DNA from 2 places in the Arthrobacter agilis genome. Region 1 is predicted to be linked to the other one. Evidence: predicted binding sites of a transcription regulator. Region 1 holds the regulator's gene; the other holds the start of a gene.
The links. Region 1 encodes LexA, which represses DNA repair genes until DNA is damaged. Its sites were predicted from a motif close to TCGAACANNTGTTCGA; they were not measured.
Positions count from the first base shown of each region.

Region 2: the regulator LexA is predicted to act here: its motif matches at 2,163-2,178, upstream of ruvA (Holliday junction branch migration protein RuvA).

Region 1 is NZ_JAUSXO010000001.1:816,177-823,939, forward strand. Features, by position in the region: gene dapF (diaminopimelate epimerase) at 1-388, shown strand, start outside; gene QFZ50_RS03590 (class I SAM-dependent methyltransferase) at 433-1,053, opposite strand; gene hflX (GTPase HflX) at 1,196-2,776, shown strand; gene QFZ50_RS03600 (ATP-dependent DNA helicase) at 2,769-4,850, shown strand; gene lexA (transcriptional repressor LexA) at 4,947-5,654, opposite strand; gene QFZ50_RS03610 (LysM peptidoglycan-binding domain-containing protein) at 6,037-6,552, shown strand; gene QFZ50_RS03615 (histidinol-phosphate transaminase) at 6,635-7,729, shown strand.
Region 2 is NZ_JAUSXO010000001.1:1,129,265-1,137,027, forward strand. Features, by position in the region: gene pdxT (pyridoxal 5'-phosphate synthase glutaminase subunit PdxT) at 1-693, shown strand, start outside; gene QFZ50_RS05000 (YebC/PmpR family DNA-binding transcriptional regulator) at 696-1,454, shown strand; gene ruvC (crossover junction endodeoxyribonuclease RuvC) at 1,500-2,069, shown strand; gene ruvA (Holliday junction branch migration protein RuvA) at 2,231-2,860, shown strand; gene ruvB (Holliday junction branch migration DNA helicase RuvB) at 2,857-3,972, shown strand; gene yajC (preprotein translocase subunit YajC) at 4,073-4,624, shown strand; gene secD (protein translocase subunit SecD) at 4,709-6,532, shown strand; gene secF (protein translocase subunit SecF) at 6,529-7,527, shown strand; gene QFZ50_RS05035 (RelA/SpoT family protein) at 7,689-7,763, shown strand, end outside.

The DNA of each region.
Region 1 (7,763 bases):
CGTCGTCGCGCTGGCCGAACAGGCGGAGCTCGACCGGACGGAGCTGCACCGGGCACCCGCCGTCCAGCCCGTCCCGCCGGCGGGCACCAACGTCGAACTCGTCGTGCCGTCCGATCCGCTCGTGGGCAGCGACGGCGTCGGCCGCCTCACCATGCGCGTGCACGAGCGGGGCGTCGGGGAGACGCAGTCCTGCGGGACGGGCGCCTGCGCCGCGGCCGCCGGCACACGCTTCTGGGCCGGCGAGGGCGCACCCGCGCAGTGGCTCGTGGCGGTACCCGGCGGAGTCGTCGGCGTGACCTTCTTCGACGGCCCGGACAACCGGGAGCACGTCCAGCTCAGCGGGCCCGCCGTCCTCGTGGCGGACGGCACCCTGCTACCCGCCGGCTGACCCGCCACCGACCCGTCAGCGCGTCCCGTCGCCCGCCGCCGGTGTCACTCCGGGCGGCACACCTCGAGGACGCGGAACGACTTCGACGTCTCGGCGCGCCGCACGCTGAACCCTGCCGGCAGCTCCCCGGCGAGCCAGCGCTGCAGGGAGTCCGCGCCGAGGTTCTTCTGCACGACGAGCCACGCGCTCCCGCCGGGGGCGAGGCGCGGGAGCCAGCGGAGCAGCAGCGCATGCAGTTCCTGCTTCCCGATCCGGATCGGCGGGTTCGACCAGATCGTGGAGAACTCGAGGTCGGGGTCGACGCCGTCGGGCGTCGTGGCCGTGACGTTGCCGAGTCCCAGCCGCCGGGCGTTCTCCGCGGTCAGCGCGACGCACCGCTCGTTGACGTCGACGGCGTGGACCTCGGCGCCGGGCGCCTTGAGCGCCATCGTGAGCGCGATCGGGCCCCAGCCGCAGCCGATGTCCAGCAGGCGCGGCCCCTCGGGGTCCGGCACGGTGTCCAGCAGGATCGCGGTGCCCTTGTCCACGCCGTCGGGGCTGAAGAGGCCCGATGACGTCACGAGATCGCGGCGCGCGCCTGCCAGGACGACGGCCAGTGGCCTGCGCGTGTCCGGCCCTGCCGGCTGGGCGCTGAAATAGTGCTGCGGCTCCTGCTGTGAATCCATGGGGAAAGCCTAGTGGCACGCCCCTGGCCGTCCCCACCGGTGGTCGCCCGGTACCGGTGCACCAGGTTTTCGCCGGGGGAGAATCCGATGGAACGGCTCGCAGTGCGGCCGTAACATTGGAGGACATCCACCTAGGGAGATCATGACCGAGAATCACGGACATTCCACCGGAGCCGACATGGGCCCCGAGGAGATCCAAGCCGTTATCGACCGGATCCTGGCCAGCGACGAAGCGGCCGCGGCGAAGGCGAGAAGCGGGAAGAAACCGGAGACGACCAGAGCGCCCATCGAGACGTCCTGGCGCTCCCGGGCCCTCGCCCTTTCCGGCGACGACGAGCTGTCGGACGCCGACGGCGACCAGGAGGACCTGGCCGAGCGCCGTGCGCTGCGCCGCGTCGCCGGTCTCTCGACCGAACTCGAGGACGTCACCGAGGTCGAGTACCGGCAGCTGAGGCTGGAGCGGGTCGTCCTCGCCGGACTGTGGAGCGAAGGAACAGCGCAGGACGCCGAGAACTCCCTGCAGGAACTGGCAGCACTCGCCGAGACGGCCGGCTCGGAGGTGCTTGACGGCATCGTCCAGCGCCGCCTGAAGCCGGACCCCGGCACCTTCCTCGGCTCGGGCAAGGCCCAGGAGCTGAAGGACATCGTCCAGGCGACCGGAGCCGACACGGTGATCGTCGACAGCGAGCTGTCCCCGTCGCAGCGCCGAGGGCTCGAGGACATCGTCAAGGTGAAGGTCATCGACCGCACCGCCCTGATCCTCGACATCTTCGCCCAGCACGCCAAGAGCCGCGAGGGCAAGGCGCAGGTGGAACTCGCGCAGCTCGAGTACCTGCTGCCGCGCCTGCGCGGCTGGGGCGAGTCGATGTCCCGCCAGGCCGGTGGGCAGGTCGGCAGCGCGAGCGCCGGCATGGGCTCCCGCGGTCCCGGCGAGACGAAGATCGAACTCGACCGCCGCAAGATCCGCACCCGGATGGCAAAGCTGCGCCGGGAGATCGCCGGCATGAAGCCCGCGCGCGAGACCAAGCGGGCCAACCGCCGGCGGAACCAGGTACCCTCCGTCGCGATCGCCGGGTACACCAACGCCGGCAAGTCGTCCCTGCTGAACCGCCTCACCGACGCCGGTGTGCTCGTGCAGAACGCCCTGTTCGCCACCCTGGATCCCACCGTGCGGAAGGCGGAGACCCCGGACGGCATCGGGTACACGCTGGCCGACACCGTCGGATTCGTCCGGTCGTTGCCCACCCAGCTGGTCGAGGCGTTCCGCTCGACCCTGGAAGAGGTTGCCGACGCCGACCTGATCCTGCACGTCGTCGACGCATCGCACCCGGACCCGGAGGGCCAGATCGCCGCCGTCCGCGCCGTCCTGACCGAGATCGACGCCCGCAAGGTGCCCGAGATCGTCGTGTTCAACAAGGCGGACGCCGCCGACCCGTTCGTGATCGAGCGGCTGCGGCAGCGCGAACCGCGCTCCGTCGTCGTCTCCGCCCGCACGGGAGCCGGGATCACCGAGCTCCGGCAGCTCATCAGCACGAGCATCCCGCGCCCCGGGGTGAAGATGGACCTCCTCGTCCCCTACGAGCGGGGCGAGGTGCTCAGCCGCCTGCACGAGGAGGACGTGGAGATCCTCGGCATGGAACACGTCGACGAGGGGACACGCCTCGACGTGATGGTCCGCGAGGGCCTGGCAGCGGACCTGGAGCCGTACCTGCGGCATGAGTGACAGTATGCGGACCGGCGCCGCCGTCGCGGCGCCGGATCCGGCGCGCCCCACCGCCGGGACCCGGCAGGCGCTCGAGCTGCTCGATGCCGCCGTCGGGGCGATGGGCGGGGAGATGCGCGCCGGCCAGCACGAGATGGTCCGGCAGGTCAGCGAGGCCATCCGGTCCGGCGACCATCTGCTGGTCCAGGCCGGCACCGGCACCGGGAAGTCGCTGGCGTACCTGGTACCCCTGATCGCGCACGCCATGGACAGCGACCGCCCGTCGGTGGTCTCCACCGCGACGCTCGCCCTGCAGGCGCAGATCGTGGGCCGGGATCTGCCGCGCCTGCTCGACGCCGTGCGGCCCGCCCTCGCGCGCCCGGTGGACGTCGCGCTGCTCAAGGGGCGCTCGAACTACGTCTGCCTCCACAAGACCGGCGGCGGCTTCCCCGAGGAGGACGCCCCGGACGCGCTCTTCAGCCTCGGCGAGGACGCAGCACCCCATCCCTCCCCGGCCCCCGGCGCCGGCGGCCCGGCGTCCGCCCTCGGCCGGGAGGTGGTCAGGCTCCGCGAGTGGGCGGAGGACACCGCCACGGGCGACCGCGACGACCTCGTGCCCGGCGTCAGCGACCGGGCGTGGCGCCAGGTGTCCGTGTCCAGCATGGAGTGCCTCGGCGCCGCACGCTGTCCCGTCGCGCAGCAGTGCTTCAGCGAGAAGGCGCGTGCCGCCGCGGCGGACGCCGACATCATCATCACCAACCACGCGATGCTCGCGATCAGCGCCTTCGAGGGGCTGGCCGTGCTGCCCGAGTACGACGTCGTCGTCATCGACGAAGCCCACGAACTCCACGACCGCGTCACGGGCGCGGTGTCCGGGCAGCTGTCCGCCGCCATGGTGAGTGCGGCCTCGACGGCGCTCCGCCGCCACGCGTCGATCGGCACCGCGGCCCTCGACACCGCAGCGTCCGCCTTCGAGGCGGCGGCCGAACTCGTCCCGTCGGGGCTCCTGCCCGGCGGCCTGCCCGATGACCTCGAGCAGTCCCTGGCGCAGGTCCGGGACGCCGCACGGGCGGCGCTGTCCGACACGAAGACGGACGGCAAGTCCGAGGCCGACGCCGACGGCGGCCGGCAGGTGGCACGCTCCCGCGTCACCCTGGTGTTCGACCTCGCCGAACGGATCCTCGCGGCGGCGGACTCCAAGGAGGTGGTGTGGGCGTCCCGGCCCAGCACGTTCACCCCCGGATCCGGCTACTCCTCGCCGGACGAGACCGCACCCGCGACGCTCAACGTCGCGCCCCTGTCCGTCGCGGGACGCCTGCGGGAGGGACTCTTCGAGGACCACACGGTGATCCTGACCTCCGCGACGCTCGCCATCGGCTCGGAGTTCGGGCCCGTGGCAGGATCCCTCGGCCTCAGCGGACCGGGCGCGCCCGCGTGGACCGGCGTCGACGTCGGCAGCCCGTTCGACTATCCGCGGCAGGGCGTCCTGTACGTGGCGAAGGACCTGCCGAAGCCCGAACGGGGCACCTCGGCCGCGCAGCTGGAGGAACTGCTGACGCTCCTGAAGGCGTCCCGCGGGGGTGCGCTCGGCCTGTTCTCCTCGCGGCGGGCCGCCGAGGAGGCAGCGGAGGCGCTGCGGCCCGAGGTGGACTTCGAGATCCTGTGCCAGGGGGAATCCTCGCTCAGCGGCCTCGTGGACCGGTTCGCCGCCGAACCGGACACCTGCCTGTTCGGCACGATGTCCCTGTGGCAGGGCGTGGACGTGCCCGGGGCCTCGTGCCGTTTGGTCGTCATCGACCGCATCCCCTTCCCGCGGCCCGACGATCCCCTCATGACCGCCCGCACCCGCGCCGTCGCACGCAACGGCGGCAACGGCTTCATGAGCGTCTCCGCGACCCACGCGGCCGTACGGCTCGCCCAGGGGGCAGGGCGCCTCATCCGGTCCGCGGGGGACCGGGGGGTCGTCGCGGTGCTCGACAGCCGCCTCGCCACGGCCCGCTACGGGGGCTTCCTCCGGGCGGCGCTGCCACCGTTCTGGGCGACGACGGACCGGTCCACGGTCACCGGCATCCTCGAGCGGCTCTCCGCCCGCTGACCCGCCTCCGACCGATCCGCGGTGGATGCGCGAGAAGGGAGCCGCAGTCCTGGACTGCGGCTCCCTTCCGGTGTCGTGCGGCGGTCCGCCCGGCGACTACAGGGCGCGCATCACCGAGACGACCTTGCCCATGATGCTCGCGTGGTCACCGAGGATGGGCTCGTACCGCGTGTTCTGGGGCAGGAGCCAGGTGTGCCCGTCGCGCTGGCGGAACGTCTTCACGGTGGCCTCGTCGTCGAGCAGCGCCGCGACGATGTCGCCGTTCTGCGCGCTCTGCTGCTTGCGGACCACCACCCAGTCCCCGTCGCAGATCGCGGCGTCGACCATCGAATCACCCGAGACCCTGAGCATGAAGAGCTCCCCGTGGCCCACGAGCTGCCGGGGGAGGGGCATGACGTCCTCGACGACCTGATCGGCGAGGATGGGCCCGCCGGCCGCGATACGACCCACGAGCGGCACCAGGGCCGTGTCCACGGCGACCCGGTGCTCGGCGGAGGGCTTCCGCTCCGGCGATCCGTCCACGGGTGCCTCGGGAGGCAGGGTGAGCGGCAGCAGGACCTCCATGGCCCGGGGGCGCTTCGGGTCACGCCGCAGGTAGCCGAGACGCTCGAGCTGCGACAGCTGGTGGGTCACGCTCGAAAGACTGGCGAGGCCCACGATGTCGCCGATCTCCCGCATCGACGGCGGGTAGCCCTTGTCCGCGATGGAGCGCTGGATGGTCTCGAGGATCGTCAGCTGACGCGCCGTCAGTCCCTTCGACACGGAGCGGCCGCGGGGACGGCCACGGCCCGCCGAGATCGGCACGGGGCCTGCCGGCCCCTCGACCGTGTTCGATTCCTGCCCGTCCGCCGGAGTTCGTTCCGCCACTGTTGTGCCTTTCGCCTGGGACTGCAGATCCCGTTGTGCCCGCCTGCCGCCCGCCGCGGCCGCGGCGGGCGTTTCTGTCAGTGGCGGGTGATTGCCTGAGGTACATCGACGCCGTGCCTGCCGCTCCGTAGCGGCGGGTGCCGTCGATGCCCTGCCCTGATCACGCTAGGGCAGACGGTGGAGCTTTTCAAACATGTGTTCGACCGAGTCTCGACAACGGTCGTCCGTCAGTGCTAGAAATAAGCTCTGATTAATTAGAACACGCGTTCGAAACAGGAGTCCAGACCTGATCGGCTATTCGAAGGGAAAGAGGCTGGCAATGGCTGAAGTACCCGCACTGCACGGCAGCACGGCGTTATGGGCGCTGACCCCCACCCGTCCTGAGGCACGCCTCCGGTCCGTCCCCGCAGGGCGGGCCGCACGCAGCGCCGCTACCTTCGGTCCGCGCGTGCCCAGGCCGTCCCGTGGCATCCCGCAGGCCGCCGGACCGGCCCAGCCCCGTACCTCCATGCAGCGGAGTGCGGAGCGCCCCCTGAGCCTGACGCGGCGGGGACGTCTCGTCCTGGTCGGCCTGCCGATCGCACTGGGCGTGGCGGCCCTGATCCTCCTCGGCGCCTTCCTGACGTCGCAGGCCCAGGCCGGCGAGTCGCTGCCGGCGCCGGCGGCGGCCGTCGAGGTCAGCGTCGCGGCGGGGGAGTCCCTCTGGGACCTCGCGCTCCGGTACGCGCCGGACCGCGACCCGCGGGACGTCGTCGCCGAGATGGTCGAACTCAACGACCTCCGCAGCTCCGTCGTCCAGGCGGGGCAGGACATCGCGGTCCCCGTCGGCGGTTAGGCACGCCGTCCGGGGCGGGGCAATCGTCGCACCCGGACACCCGCCATTGGCCGCTGCAGGCGGCATCGCTTAAACTCATGGGGTGCCCTCCTCCGTCGACGCCCTCTCGAACCTGCCGCTGCGTGACGATCTCGTCGGGCTCCACCCCTACGGAGCTCCGCAGCTGGACGTCCCGATCCTCCTGAACGTCAACGAGAACACGCACGGTGTCCCGGCCGACGTGCACGCGGCCATCGTCGAGGCCGTCGCCGCGGCCACCCAGGGCCTGAACCGCTACCCGGACCGTGAATTCACCGAACTGCGGAAGAATCTCGCCGACTACCTCGGCCACGGGCTCACCCCGGACCAGCTCTGGGCGGCGAACGGCTCCAACGAGGTCCTGCAGCAGGTGCTCCAGGCCTTCGGCGGCCCGGGGCGCACGGCCATCGGATTCCCGCCGACCTACTCCATGTACCCCCTGCTGGCGAGCGGCACGGGCACCCGCTACGTCACGGCGGACCGTGAGGCCTCCTACGCCATGACGCCGGAGGCCACGGCCCGGGCCGTGCGCAGCTCCGGCGCGAACATCGTCTTCCTGTGCTCGCCGAACAACCCCACGGGCACGGCGCTGGGACTCGACGTCATCGAGGCCGCCTACGAGGCGGGCGAGGCGGCGCGCGCCATCATCATCGTCGACGAGGCCTACGGGGAGTTCGCCCAGAAGGACACGCCGAGCGCCCTCACCCTGCTGCCCGGGCGCCCCCGACTGCTCGTGTCCCGCACGATGAGCAAGGCGTTCGCCCTGGCCGGAGCCCGGATCGGGTATCTCGCCGCAGCGCCGGAGGTCGCCGACGCGCTCCGGCTGGTCCGCCTGCCGTACCACCTCTCCGCGATCACCCAGGCGGCGGCCAACGCGGCCCTCACGCACGCGGCCACCCTCCTGTCCAATGTCGAGGCCATCAAGGTGCAGCGGGACCGCATCGTGCGGGAGCTCCGGGGCCTCGGCCTCTCGCCGGCCCCGTCGGACGCGAACTTCGTGTTCTTCTCGGGCCTCGAGGACCCGCACCGCGTGTGGGAGGGGCTCCTGGAGGCAGGGGTCCTCATCCGCGACGTCGGTATCCCCGGCTCGCTGCGGGTCACCGCGGGAACAGAACGCGAGACCACGGTGTTCCTCTCGGCGTTGGAGAAGCTGCTCTAGCCCGTCGGTACCGTCCGCCGGACCACCCCGCGCG
Region 2 (7,763 bases), 310 kb from region 1:
GTCCAGGGCGACGTGCGCGAGCACATCGCGACCATCGAGTCCCTCGGCGGCCGCGCGGTGCCCGTCCGGCGGGCAGCGGAGCTCGCCGCGATCGACGGCCTGATCCTGCCCGGCGGCGAATCCACCACCATGGACAAGCTCACCCGCACCTTCGGCCTGGCCGGACCCCTGCGCGAGCTGATCGCGGGCGGACTGCCGGTGTACGGCTCGTGTGCGGGCATGATCCTGCTGTCCGACGTCATCGCGGACCCGGCGACCGACCGGAACGGCGACCCCCAGCAGACGTTCGGCGGGCTCGACATGGTGGTGCGCCGCAACGCCTTCGGCCGTCAGCGCGAGTCCTTCGAGACGGACCTCGCCTTCGCCGGACTCGCGACCACCGGTCCCGTCCCGGGCGACGACCCGGTGCGGGCCGTCTTCATCCGCGCACCGTGGGTGGAGAAGGTGGGTGCCGACGTCGAGGTGCTGGCCCAGGTGCCCGCCGCCGAGACGCCCCAGGCAGGGCCGTCCGACGGGGTGCCGGGCAGTGATCAGGGCAGTGCCCCCGGCGGGCCCGGGGCCGACTTGGAGCCGGTCGCTAGAATTGTCGCAGTGCGTTCAGGGAACCTGCTTGCCACGAGTTTCCACCCGGAAGTCACGGGTGAGCGGCGGGTCCACGAACTCTTTATCCGGATGATCAGAGGAGAAGCGTAAGCATGTCGGGGCACTCCAAGTGGGCAACAACGAAGCACAAGAAGGCTGCGATCGACGCCAAGCGCGCGAAGTCCTTCGCGAAGCTGATCAAGAACATCGAGGTCGCGGCGCGGGCCGGCGGCGCCGACGTCGCGGGTAACCCCGGGCTGGAACTGGCCGTCTCCAAGGCCAAGAAGACCTCCGTGCCCATCGACAACATCAACCGCGCCGTGAAGCGCGGGGCCGGTCTGCTCGGCGAGGCCGTCGACTACCAGACCATCATGTACGAGGCGCGCGGCCCGCAGGGTTCGGCCCTGCTGATCGAGTGCCTCACGGACAACAAGAACCGCGCCGCCTCCGAGGTGCGCCTCGGCATCTCCCGGAACGGCGGCACGATCGCCGATCCGGGCTCGGTGTCGTACCTGTTCGCCCGCAAGGGTGTCGTGACGCTCCCGAAGAACGGCCTCACCGAGGATGAACTGCTCATGTCCGTCCTCGACGCCGGCGCGGACGAGGTCAAGGAATCGGCCGACACGTTCGAGATCGTCTCCGAGCCCCAGGACCTCCGGGCCGTGGTGGCCGCGCTCGACGAGAGCAGCATCGAGTACGAGACCGACGACGTCGAGTTCGTGCCGTCCATGCAGGTGGACCTCGACACCGAGGGTGCCCGGAAGTTCCTCAAGCTCGTGGACGCCCTGGAGGAGCTCGACGACGTCCAGAACGTCTACTCCAACGCACACCTCCCGGACGACGTCCTGGCGGAGCTCGAGAACGACGACTGACATCGCACTCCTCCACAGCGCCGCCTCCACGGGGCGGGTAGCGCCATGACCTACCGCGTCATGGGCGTCGACCCCGGGCTCACCCGGTGCGGGCTCGCCGTCGTCGACATCGAGCCGAACCGCCGCTCCACGCTCGTCGCGGTCGGCGTCGTCGGCACGGAGGCCGGCAGGAGCCTCGACGAACGGCTCCTGGTCATCTCCGAGGCCGTGGACTCGTGGCTGGACCTGCACCAGCCGCAGGTCCTCGCCGTCGAGCGCGTGTTCAGCCAGCTCAACGTCAGCACCGTCATGGGTACGGCGCAGGCCTCCGGCGTCGTGATCGTCTCCGCCGCGCGGCGCGGCATCCCGGTGGCCCTCCACACGCCCACCGAGGTCAAGGCCGCTGTCACCGGCAACGGGCAGGCGGACAAGGCCGCCGTCACCAAGATGGTCACCAAGATCCTCCGGCTCGAGACCGCCCCCCGGCCGGCCGATGCCGCCGATGCCCTGGCCCTCGCGATCACGCACGCCTGGCGCAGGGGAGTGGGCGCCCAGGGCGCCGCGGCGGCCGGAGGCTCGATCACCCCCGCGCAGCGCATCTGGGCCGAGGCGGAAGCACGCGCACGACGGCGTTAACGCTGAATCCCGGGGCATGCCCTCCGGCGGTCCCGAAGCCGGATCCGGTGTGGCGGCTCGATCGAACGGCCGGACGCCGGTACCGTTAGACATTAGAACGTATGTTCGACGCCGGGTGACCACCCGGCCGACCCCGACAGCATCTGCCACTGGAGCGCCTCATGATCAGTTCCCTGCGCGGGACAGTGACCCACGTGGGCCTGCACTCCGCCGTCCTCGACGTCAACGGCTTCGGCATGCAGGTCCAGGCGACGCCCCAGACCCTCGCAGGGCTGCGCGTGGGCGAGCAGGCCTCCATCGCCACCGCCATGATCGTGCGCGAGGACTCCATGACGCTCTTCGGCTTCGAGGACGCCGACCAGCGCGAGGTGTTCGAGACGCTGCTGGCCGTCAGCGGCGTCGGCCCCCGCCTCGCCCTCGCCGTCCTCGCCGTGCACACCCCGGACGCCATCCGCATCGCGGCGTCGTCGGGCGACGACAAGGCCTTCAGCAAGGTGCCGGGCATCGGCCCCAAGGGCGCCCGGCGCATCGTGCTCGAGCTCGCCGGGAAGCTCGTGCCGCTCGAGGCGAAGCCCGGCGTGCCCGCGCAGACGTGGCAGGGGCAGGTCCTCACCGCCATGATGGGCCTCGGCTGGTCCGAGAAGGACGCCGGGACGGCGATCGACGCGGCCGTCGCCGAGGCGCCCGAGGTGGCGGCGATGGGTGACGTCGGGCAGATCCTGAAACTCACCCTGCGGCGGCTCGGCCAGGACGGTGCACGGAGCTCGGCCCGGACGAGGGTCGGCTCATGAGCGACAAGCAGCCCGAGGAGGCGCCGCTCGTCGCTCCCGCCGCCGATCCGGAGGACCGCGCCGTCGAGGCCGCGCTCCGGCCGAAGAACCTCGACGACTTCGTGGGGCAGAAGAGGGTGCGGCGGCAGCTCTCCCTCGTCCTGGAGGCGTCGCGCCTGCGCGGTCGCAGCGCCGACCACGTCCTGCTCTCGGGCCCTCCCGGGCTCGGCAAGACGACGCTCGCGATGATCATCGCGGCGGAGATGAACGCGCCGCTCCGCATCACCTCGGGGCCCGCGATCCAGCACGCGGGCGACCTCGCGGCGATCCTCTCCTCCCTGACCGAGGGCGAGGTGCTCTTCCTCGACGAGATCCACCGGATGTCCCGGCCCGCCGAGGAGATGCTCTACATGGCGATGGAGGACTTCCGGGTCGACATCATCGTGGGCAAGGGTCCCGGCGCCACGGCGATCCCCCTCGAACTGCCGCCCTTCACCCTCGTCGGAGCCACCACCCGGGCAGGGCTCCTGCCCGGCCCGCTCCGCGACCGCTTCGGCTTCACCGGGCACCTCGAGTTCTACTCCACCGAGGAACTCGAACTCGTGCTGCGCCGCTCGGCCATGCTCATGGACATGAAGGTGAACTCCGCGGCCTTCGCCGAGATCGCCGGCCGGTCGCGGGGCACGCCGCGCATCGCCAACCGCCTGCTCCGCCGCGTCCGCGACTGGGCGCTCGTGCACGGCATCGACCTCATCGACGCCCGCTCGGCGAGTGCCGCACTCGACATGTACGAGGTGGACGCCCGCGGCCTCGACCGCCTGGACCGCTCCGTCCTGACCGCGCTCATCACCAAGTTCAACGGTGGCCCGGTGGGCCTGTCGACGCTCGCCATCGCCGTCGGCGAGGAGCCCGAGACGGTGGAGACCGTTGCCGAGCCCTATCTGGTGCGCGAGGGGATGCTCGGCAGGACCCCGCGCGGCAGGATCGCGACGGCGGCCGCCTGGCAGCACCTCGGCCTGGAGATGCCGCAGAACGTCGCCGCCGCGATGCCCGAGGATCTCTTCTCGGTGGCACCCGAATCGCTGCTGGACACCGAATCCGCCCTTGACAGTTGGGCGCAGCCGGACTCCTGACGCGCCGGACGCCCAGAAATCCCCTTTACACTGGTGTCTTCCACTGTGTGCCGCGGCACAACGCTGCCGCCACACCCAATCCCAGGAACGGAACATTCCAGTGCTTGCACACGTAGTCGCGCAGTCCGCCTCAGGAGATGCCCCAGGTTTCGACATCTTCTCCCTCCTGCTGCCGCTGGCGTTGGCGTTCCTGATCTTCACCATGTTCCGCCGTCAGCGGAAGACGCAGCAGCAGGTGAAGGACATGCGCACCCAGATGGAGCCCGGTACCGAGGTCATGACCCAGTTCGGTCTCTACGGCACGATCGTCTCGATCGACCAGGAGAACAACAAGGCCGTCCTCGAACTCTCGCCCGGCAACCTGGCGACCGTGCACACCCAGGCCCTCTCGAAGGTCGTGGAGCAGACCCCGGCAGCGGGTGAGACCGTCGACGACGTCGACGGCACCACCGTGCCCGACGACGCGTCCTCGATCAGCGGCGACTTCGCGGACCGCACCCCGGCCGCCGGATCCACAGCGGCCGGAGCCGCCGGCGCCCCCTCGGGCGTCGAGACGCCGGACGAGACCCTGGAGCGCCTGAACCGCGAGGCCGCCCAGGAAAACCGCGACGCGCGCGATGCGCGCGACCCCAAAGCGAACCCCGACAACTAGCATCCCGTAGGGCGCCGGTACTCAGCCGCGACCTTCAGCATCAACCCGGCGCCCGAGACGCGCCACTGAATAAGGACATCCATCATGCCTCGTACCGGTCCCGGGACGGCAGCCAAGCGGACACTTGTCTGGCTGGGCGCATTGACAGCACTGCTCGCGATCCTGCTGGGAGCGGGATCCTACTGGAGCACCGCGAGCTGGAGCCCCCGACTGGCCCTCGACCTCGAGGGCGGGACGCAGATGATCCTCGCCCCCCGCGTCCAGGGCGGAAGCGACATCACCCCCGAACAGCTGGACCAGGCCGTGGAGATCATCCGCCAGCGGGTCGACGGCTCCGGCGTCGCCGAAGCCGAGATCAACACGCAGTCCGGCCAGAACGTCATCGTCTCGCTGCCCGGCACGCCGGACCCGCAGACGCGCGACCTCATCCAGGCGTCCGCGCAGATGGAATTCCGTCCCGTCCTCACCGGCGGGCCGGGCCAGGCCGCGGCCGCGGAGACCCCGACGCCGGACGACCAGCTGCCCAAGCCGGCCGCGGAGCCCCAGAACGCCAGCGACCCCAACTGGATCACGCCCGAGCTCTACAAGGAGTTCGAGTCCCTCGACTGCCTCGACCCGGCGTCCCTCGAACCGGCCGCGGAGCCCGCGCCGGCGGACAAGCCCATGGTCGCCTGCGAGCCCGACACGCAGGGCAAGTACATCCTCGGGCCCGTCGAGGTGCCGGGAACCGACATCTCGACCGCCAGCTACGGCCTGCAGCGCAGCTCCCAGGGCCAGGCCCTCAACACCTGGGCCGTGACCATCGACTTCAATGACGAGGGCACCGAGATCTTCCGCGAGGTCACCGAACGCCTCTACGCGATCGGCCAGGGCGACCCCCGCAACCAGTTCGCCATCGTCCTCGACGGGCGGATCGTCTCCGCCCCCACCACCAACGCCGTCATCCCCGACGGCAATCCCCAGATCACCGGCAACTTCACCGAGGAGTCCGCCGCGGCCCTGGCGGAGCAGCTGAAGTACGGTGCCCTGCCCATCAGCTTCGAGATCCAGAGCGAACAGCAGATCTCGGCGACCCTCGGTGCCGACCAGCTGCGGCTCGGCCTCGTCGCGGGCCTGATCGGCCTGCTGCTCGTGGCCGCCTACTCGATGTTCCAGTACCGGCTGCTGGGCCTGGTCACGATCGCCTCGCTGGTGGTCGCGGGCATCCTCACCTACCTCGCCATCTGCGTCCTCGGCTGGACCGAGAACTACCGGCTGTCCCTCGCGGGTGTCGCCGGCCTGATCGTGGCCATCGGCCAGACGGCGGACTCGTTCATCGTCTACTTCGAGCGCATCCGCGACGAACTCCGCGACGGACGCGGCCTCGTCTCCGCCGTCGAGAACGGGTGGCGCCGGGCCAAGCGGACGGTGCTCGCCTCCAAGGCCGTGAACCTGCTCGCCGCCCTCGTGCTGTACTTTGTCGCCGTCGGCAACGTGCGCGGCTTCGCGTTCACGCTCGGCCTCACCGCCATCGCCGACCTCGTGGTCGTCTTCATGTTCACCCACCCGGTCCTCCGGCTCCTGGCCAAGACGAAGTTCTTCGGCGAGGGCCACCCGTGGTCCGGGCTGGACCCGAGCCGCCTGGGCGGCATCCCGCTCTACCGCGGAGCCGGCCGCCTGCGCGAACCGGGCCAGGTGCCCGTCGCCGTCGCCCGCACCAAGAACAAGGGCGCCTCGGCGGAGGCCGAGCGTCGCCTCACGATCGCCGAGCGCCGCCGGGCGGAGCAGCAGAAGGCCCTCGCCGGGCGCACCGGGTCCGCCGGACGCACGGAGCCCGCCGGCGACAGCCCGGAGCCATCCGCCGCCGCGCGCACCGGTTCCACCGTCGCCGGACGCACCGGTTCCTCCCAGAAAGAGACCAACGAATGAGCCGCACAAGCTTCGCCACGTTCGGCAACGAGCTGTACTCGGGCAAGCGCTCCTACCCCTTCGTCGCCAAGCGGAACCTCTGGTTCCTCATCGCCGGCGCCGCCATCCTGATCTCGATCATCATCCCGGTGGTCAAGGGCGGCTTCAACCTCGGCATCGACTTCCGCGGCGGCTCCGAGTTCACCGTCTCCGCGACCCAGAACACCGATGCCGCCATCGGTGAGCGGGCCGTCACCGACGTCGTGTCCGACGCCGTGCCGCGGGTCACCAACATCGCCGCTGACACGATGCGCATCCAGACGGAGCGGCTCTCGGACGACGAGACGCTCAAGGTCCGCGACAACCTCGTCAGCGGGTACGGGGTCGGCGAGGACCAGGTCACCTCGAGTTTCGTCGGCCCGACCTGGGGCGAGGACGTCAGCCGCCAGGCCCTGATCGGCTTCGGCGTGTTCGTCCTCCTGGCCGCGATCCTCATGGCGATCTACTTCCGCACCTGGAAGATGGCCCTGGCGGCGATGGCCGCGCTCGTGGTGGTCATGGTGGTCACCGCCGGCCTGTACTCGCTGAGCGACTTCGAGGTCACGCCGTCGGCGATCATCGGGTTCCTGACGATCCTCAGCTACGCCCTGTACGACACGGTCGTGGTCTTCGACAAGATCCGGGAGAACACCGCCGACGTCACGGTCTCCACGAAGCGCACGTTCGCCGAGCAGGTCAACCTCGCCGTGAACCAGACGCTCGTCCGCTCGATCAACACCTCCGTGGTCGCGATCCTGCCGGTCGCCTCGATCCTGTTCATCGGCTCGTTCCTCCTCGGTGCGGGGACGCTCCAGGACCTCTCGCTGGCCCTGTTCATCGGCATCATCCTCGGCACCCTGGGCACCATCTTCATCGCGGCGCCCCTGTACGCGGCGCTGCGGCTGAACGAGCCGGCCCTGAAGAAGCAGGAGAAGAAGGTCCTCGGCCGCCGCTCGACGGAAGCGGCAGCCGTCTGATCCTCGGCGGCGTCGATCCGACGCGCACACCGGCAGGAACACGATCCTCAGCCGCAGGGCCCGCACGGGCTTCCTGCGGCTGAGGCGGTTCCGGCCCGGCTAGACTTGAAACTGCCGCAGAACCGGCGGCTTGGTGGATCCTTGCCGGATTCCGGACGGAGATAGAGGAACTGGACATGGCTGAAGCGGTGAATCCCGGAGAGGACCAGGGCACTCCGGTGCCCGGAGTCCCCGGA